Regions from separate parts of the Streptomyces sp. NPDC048172 genome, predicted to be linked through region 2. Evidence: riboswitches for the same ligand, from Rfam matches in the RefSeq annotation. Region 2 holds a riboswitch; each other region holds the start of a gene.
What was found. Region 2 has a riboswitch for thiamine pyrophosphate ahead of thiO (glycine oxidase ThiO). Riboswitches for the same ligand answer to the same signal wherever they lie in the genome.
Positions count from the first base shown of each region.

Region 1: linked by a shared signal. The riboswitch ahead of ACGF3A_RS08030 (thiamine ABC transporter substrate binding subunit) and the one ahead of thiO (glycine oxidase ThiO) in region 2 are both predicted to bind thiamine pyrophosphate.
Region 3: linked by a shared signal. The riboswitch ahead of thiC (phosphomethylpyrimidine synthase ThiC) and the one ahead of thiO (glycine oxidase ThiO) in region 2 are both predicted to bind thiamine pyrophosphate.

Region 1 is NZ_JBIDAT010000001.1:1,736,038-1,738,293, forward strand. It holds gene rlmN (23S rRNA (adenine(2503)-C(2))-methyltransferase RlmN) at 1-803, shown strand, start outside; TPP riboswitch at 876-1,009, shown strand; gene ACGF3A_RS08030 (thiamine ABC transporter substrate binding subunit) at 1,006-2,082, shown strand; gene ACGF3A_RS08035 (ABC transporter permease) at 2,058-2,256, shown strand, end outside.
Region 2 is NZ_JBIDAT010000004.1:488,784-491,039, forward strand. It holds gene ACGF3A_RS19970 (NAD(P)/FAD-dependent oxidoreductase) at 32-1,273, opposite strand; TPP riboswitch at 1,326-1,439, shown strand; gene thiO (glycine oxidase ThiO) at 1,436-2,256, shown strand, end outside.
Region 3 is NZ_JBIDAT010000002.1:446,869-449,124, reverse strand. It holds gene ACGF3A_RS10595 (YibE/F family protein) at 1-1,087, opposite strand, end outside; TPP riboswitch at 1,159-1,294, shown strand; gene thiC (phosphomethylpyrimidine synthase ThiC) at 1,288-2,256, shown strand, end outside.

The DNA.
Region 1 (2,256 bases), on a different contig from region 2:
TGCACGACGGGACGCTCGTCGAGTCCGTGCTGATGCGGTATCCGGACCGGGCGACGATGTGCATCAGCTCGCAGGCGGGCTGCGGGATGAACTGCCCGTTCTGCGCCACCGGGCAGGCGGGCCTCGACAGGAACCTGTCGACGGCCGAGATCGTGCACCAGATCGTCGACGGCATGCGCGCCCTGCGCGACGGGGAGGTCCCCGGCGGCTCCGCGCGGATCTCGAACATCGTCTTCATGGGCATGGGCGAGCCCCTCGCCAACTACAAGCGGGTCGTCGGCGCCATCCGGCGGCTGACCGACCCCGAGCCCGACGGGCTGGGCATCTCCCAGCGGGGCATCACCGTCTCGACGGTGGGTCTCGTCCCGGCGATGCTGCGCTTCGCCGACGAAGGCTTCAAGTGCCGCCTCGCGGTCTCCCTGCACGCCCCCGACGACGAGCTGCGCGACACCCTCGTACCGGTCAACACCCGGTGGAAGGTGAGCGAGGTCCTGGACGCCGCGTGGGAGTACGCGGCCAAGTCGGGCCGCCGCGTCTCCATCGAGTACGCGCTGATCCGCGACATCAACGACCAGGCGTGGCGGGCCGACCTGCTGGGCCGGCTGTTGAAGGGCAAGCGGGTCCATGTGAACCTGATCCCGCTCAACCCGACGCCCGGTTCGAAGTGGACCGCGTCCCGCCCGGAGGACGAGGCGGAGTTCGTACGGACGCTGGAATCGCACGGTGTGCCCGTGACCGTGCGGGACACCCGGGGGCAGGAGATCGACGGCGCGTGCGGCCAGCTCGCGGCGACCGAGCGCTGATCCTGGCTGATCCCGGCTGATGCCTGACTGATATCGTTCGAACAGGGTCACGTCATGGTGGCCTGACAACCTCACAGCCGACAGGGGAGCGCTCACAGCGCTGAGAGTGCGGCCGTCCGTGCGCGGGACAGAGCATCGCGTGCGGCGCCGCAGACCCTCGAACCTCGCCCGGGTCATGCCGGGTAGGAAGTCGATGCACACGATGAAGAAGCACGCGCGGCGCGCCGCTGCCGCCACCACCGCCGTCCTCGCTCTCGCCCTCGTCGCCACCGGCTGCGGCGGCTCGGGCAGCGGAGACGACTCCAAGACCGTCACGCTCGTCACCCACGACTCCTTCGCCGCCTCCAAGAAGGTCCTCAAGGACTTCACGGAGAAGACCGGCTACAAGGTGAAGGTCCTGCGCGGCGGCGACGCCGGGTCGGCCGTCAGCCAGGCCGTCCTCAACAAGGACCATCCGCAGGGCGACGTCCTGTTCGGCGTCGACAACACCCTGCTCTCCCGCCCCCTCGACAAGGGCGTCTTCGCGCCGTACGAGGCCAAGGGACTCGGCAAGGTGCCCGAGGAGCACCAGCTCGACGCGGGCAAGCACCGGGTCACCCCCGTCGACACGGGCGACATCTGCGTCAACTACGACCGCGCCTGGTTCGAGCGCAAGAAGCTCGCGCCGCCGCGCACCCTCGACGACCTGGTCAAGCCCAAGTACAAGAACCTCCTGGTCACCGAGAACGTCGCCAGTTCCTCGCCGGGCCTCGGCTTCCTCCTCGCCACCGCCGCCAAGTACGGCGACAAGGACTGGCAGGGCTACTGGAAGAAGCTCCGCGCCAACGGTGTCGAGGTCGTCGACAGCTGGGAACAGGCGTACAACGACCGCTTCAGCGGCTCCCGCGGCGGCAAGGGCAAGGGCGACCGCCCCCTCGTCGTCTCCTACGCCTCCAGCCCGCCCGTCGAGGTCCTCGGCAAGAAGCCGCAGCCGAAGCAGGCGCCGACCGGCATCGCCAAGGACACCTGCTTCCGGCAGACCGAGTTCGCCGGGCTGCTGAACGGCGCGAAGAACACCAAGGGCGGCAAGGCACTGCTGGACTTCCTGGTCAGCAAGGAGTTCCAGGAGGACATGCCGCTCCAGATGTTCGTCAACCCCGTCCGGAAGGACGCGGCGCTGCCGGAGCTGTTCACCGAGTACGGCGAGAAGATCGACGACCCGGCCACCATGGCCCCGGACCGGATCGCCAAGAACCGTGAGCAGTGGATCAAGACATGGACCTCGCTCGTCGTGAAGTAGCCGCTCCGTCCCGGCCCCGGCCCCGGCGGGACGTCCGCGGCACCTGGACGCGGCTGGGACTGATGGCCGTGCCCGCCGTGTTCTTCGCGGTGTTCTTCGCATGGCCCGTGGCCGCGATCGTCGGGCGGGGGCTGCGCGAGGGAGGGCACTGGCACACCGGGCGCGTGGGGCAGG
Region 2 (2,256 bases):
CTCCCAGAGTGCCACCCTCCGACGGCGGTCACTACCGCGCCGCCTTCTTCAGAGCGACGGACGCGTCTGCTACCAGGGCCTTGTCCACCTCGGCCCCGCTCTGGACGAGCTTGCGGCCCTGGGCCAGATCGCGCGGGCGGCCCACCGCCAGCAGCGCCACCAGCCGCTCCCCGCGCAGCCAGCACACGGACCACGCGGCGCCCGCAGGATCGCCCCGCCACACGAGTGCGTCGCCGTCCCGGTGGTGTCCCACGTACTGCACGAAACGGCCGAACTGCTCCGACCAGAAGTAGGGCACCGGGTCGTAGAGCACGCGCTCGGCCGCGCTGTCCGCGTGGCCCTCGGCGACCAGGTTCGCCGCGACCGTACGGGGGCCCTGGAGCGCGTTGTCCCAGTGGTGGATCAGCAGCCGCTCGCCGTAGCGCGCTGAGGGGAAGGAGGCGCAGTCCCCGACCGCGTGGACGTGCTCGGCGGAGGCGCGCAGGCCCGCGTCGGCCAGCACCTCGCGGTGCGCGCCCAGCTCGATCCCCGAGCCCTCCAGCCAGCCGGTCGCGGGCCGGGCCCCGATGCCGACGACCACGGCGTCGGCGGGCAGCCGGGTGCCGTCCGCGAGGACGACGGCGCCCCGCTCGACGGAGGCCACGGCGACGCCCGTACGCAGCTCGGCCCCCGCCTCCTCGTACCAGGCGCGCATCGGCTCGGAGACCTCGGCGGGCAGCGCACCGGGCAGCGGGCGCGGCGCCGCCTCCACGACGGTGACCCGGCAGCCGCGCTCCCGGGCCGCGGTCGCGAACTCCGCGCCGATCCAGCCCGCGCCGACGACCACCACGTCGCCGCCCGCGGCGAGCACGGGCCGCAGCCGCGCCGCGTCGTCGAGGGTGCGCAGCAGATGCACGCCGGGAACGCCCTCGCTGCCGGGCAGCGCGACGGGCTCGGCCCCCGTGGCGACCACCAGCCGGTCGTAACGCACCGGCCCCGCCTCGGTGTCCAGCAGCTGCTCGCCGGGGCGGAGCCCGGTGACGGTGCGGCCCAGCTCCAGCTCGATGCCGAGCGCGGCGAAGTCGATGTCGAAGACCGGGTGCTCGGCCGCCTCGCCCTTGCCGAGCAGCACCGCCTTGGACAGCGGCGGACGGTCGTACGGCGCGTGCGGCTCGGCGCCGATCAGCCGGACCGGCCCCGGCCACCCCTGCTCGCGGAGCTGCACGGCGGTCTGCACCCCCGCCATCCCGGCCCCGACGATCACGACTCTCTGCTGCTTCTGACTGTCGCTCACACGATCACTCTAAGCCGGACTCCCCGCGCCGGAGGCGCCGCAGTACGCTGGGGCGGACATACGCGGGAGCCCGGACGTACCGGGCTGAGAGGGAGGCTGGGCGGCCTCCGACCGTCCGAACCTGATCCGGGTCATACCGGCGAAGGGAGCTGCGTTCTTCCCATGCGCGTCACACCCCACTCCCCCTCCCCCTCCCCCTCCTCCTCCCCCGACGTCGCCGTGCTCGGCGGCGGGCTCATCGGCCTGGTCACGGCCTGGCGGGCCGCGCGGCGCGGGCTGCGCGTCGCCGTCGTCGACCCGGCGCCGGGCGGCGGCGCGGCCCAGGTGGCCGCCGGGATGCTCGCCGCCGTCACCGAGCTGCACTACGGCGAGGAGACGCTGCTCGCCCTCAACCTCGCCTCGGCACGCCGCTATCCGGACTTCGTCGCGGAGCTGGAGGAGGCGAGCGGCCAGGAGACCGGCTACCGCGCCTGCGGCACCCTCGCCGTGGCGCTCGACGCCGACGACCGCGCCCATCTGCGCGAACTCCACGCGCTCCAGCTCCGCTGCGGCCTGGAGTCGGAGTGGCTGACCGGCCGCGAGTGCCGCCGTCTCGAACCGATGCTCGCCCCCTCGGTACGGGGCGGGCTGCGCGTCGACGGCGACCACCAGGTCGATCCGCGCCGCCTCGCCGCCGCGCTGCTGGTGGCCTGCGAGCGCGCGGGCGTGACGTTCCACCGCGCCTCGGCCGTACGGCTGCGCACCGCGAACGGCCGCGCTACGGGCGCCGACCTGGACGACGGCACGGTGCTCGACGCCGGGCAGACGGTGCTGGCCCTCGGCTCGTACAGCGGCCGTCTGGACGGCGTCCCGCCGGACGTGCTGCCGCCGGTCCGCCCGGTGAAGGGGCAGGTGCTGCGGCTATGGATGCCGCCGTCCCGGTTCGGCCCGTTCCTCTCGCGCACCGTGCGCGCGGTCGTCCGCGGCGGCCACCTCTATCTCGT
Region 3 (2,256 bases), on a different contig from region 2:
GGTCCGCCTCCTTCAGCTCCCAGACGGCGGACGTCTGCGTGACCGTCACGTCGTCGAGCACGCCGAGCGAGCCGATCAGCACCCCCGCCAGCAGCAGGCCCTGGATCTCGATGTTCGGGTACAGGCCGTGCACCAGGCCCGTCTGGTCGTCCGTGTTCCCCGTGAGCCGGGCCCAGCCGATGAAGAGCGAGCCCAGCAGCCCGATCAGCAGCAGCGAGATCAGTGTGCCGAGCACCGCCACCGACGTACGGGCCGAGAGCCCGTGGCACAGGTAGAGCGACGCCAGCATGATCGCGCTGCCCCCGACGACGGCCACCACCAGGGGGTTCGAGCCCTGGAGTATCGCGGGCAGGATGAAGAGCGTGAGCACCGCGAAGCTCACCGCCAGGCCCACCAGCGCCAGCACTCCGCGCAGCCGCCCCACCAGCACCACGAAGAGCGCGAAGAGGCCCGCGAGCAGGACCATCGGCACGTCACGGTTGGTGTCCACGACGGTGTACTGGAGATTGCGGGGCGCCTTCTCGGCGTAGGCCACGACCACCTTCTGCCCCACGTCGAACTTCCGTGTGGCGTCCGGCGTGACGACCTCCGTGTAGCGGTGGCCCTTGTCCTTGCCCTCGGAGATCTCGACCGTGGCCTTCTGGCAGGAGCCCGACGACTTCCCCTCGCCGCCCGGCCCGCTCCCCTGTCCCTGGCCTCCCTGCCCGCCCTGGCCCTGCTGCGGGGGCGGCTGCTGGGCGTTGACGTCCCGGCAGTCGACCTCGGCCAGCTTGACGACCTTCGCCTGGAAGGTGGGCCGGTCGAAGCCGACGCCGGAGTGGTCGTGCTCGTGCCCGGGCGTGCCGCCCGGCCAGAGCACGACGAGCCCGGCGAGGACCGCGACGGCGAACGGCACGAGCACCGCGGCGATGACCTTGCGCAGATGCCGCGAGACGGGCGCGGGCGGGCCGTGGGCGTGCGCGTGGCTGTGCCCGTGGCCGTGCGGCTGACTGGGAAGGTGCGGCGGGGGCGGCGGAGGCGGCGGCTGATGCGGCTGCTGATGCGGCTGCGGCGACTGGGGCGGCGGGGGCGGCGGGGAATGGCTCACCGACAGATCATCGCAAGAACGTCCGGGCGGGCTGTTCAGTATGCGCGGTGTGCCGCTAGCGTAGAGACGCCTTTGCACATCGCGGGAGCTCCGAGCACGGGGCTGAGAGGGCGCTGACCTCCGTGGCGGGACCTACGGAAACGGCTGCGTCGACCGCCGAACCTGTTACCGGGTAATGCCGGCGTAGGGAGTGGGTCTACATGACCATGCAGGATGCACGCACGCCTGCGGAGACCGCCATCGGCTCGCACAAGGGATACGTGGAGGGGAACCGCCCGGACATCCGGGTACCCGTCCGGCGAGTGCACCTCACCAACGGCGCCGACGTGACGCTCTACGACACGTCCGGGCCGTACACCGACCCCAACATCACCACCGACGTGCGCCGCGGCCTCGCGCCGCTGCGCGAGAACTGGATCATCCAGAGGGGAGACACCGAGGAGTACGCGGGCCGCGAGCTGCGCCCCGAGGACGACGGCGTCAAGCACACCGCGCCACGCGGCGGCCTCCGCAACCTGGACGCCGTCTTCCCCGGCCGCCCGCGCCAGCCCCGCAGGGCCCGCGAGGGCGGCGCCGTCACGCAGCTCGCGTACGCGAAGCGGGGCGAGATCACGCCGGAGATGGAGTACGTGGCCGTACGGGAGAACCTCGCACCCGAGTTCGTCCGGGACGAGATCCTGGCGGGCCGGGCCGTCCTCCCCGCCAACGTGAACCACCCGGAGACCGAGCCGATGATCATCGGCAAGAACTTCCTGGTGAAGGTCAACGCCAACATCGGCAACTCCGCCGTCACCTCCTCCATCGAGGAGGAGGTCGAGAAGATGACGTGGGCGACCCGGTGGGGCGCCGACACCGTCATGGACCTCTCGACCGGCCGCAACATCCACACCACCCGCGAGTGGGTGCTGCGCAACTCCCCCGTCCCCATCGGCACCGTCCCCCTCTACCAGGCCCTGGAGAAGGTCGACGGCCGCGCCGAGGAGCTGTCCTGGGACGTCTACAAGGACACGGTCATCGAGCAGTGCGAGCAGGGCGTCGACTACATGACGGTGCACGCGGGCGTCCTGCTCCGCTACGTCCCGCTCACGGCCCGCCGCAAGACCGGCATCGTCTCGCGCGGCGGCTCGATCATGGCGGCCTGGTGCCTGGCGCACCACCGGGAGAGCTTC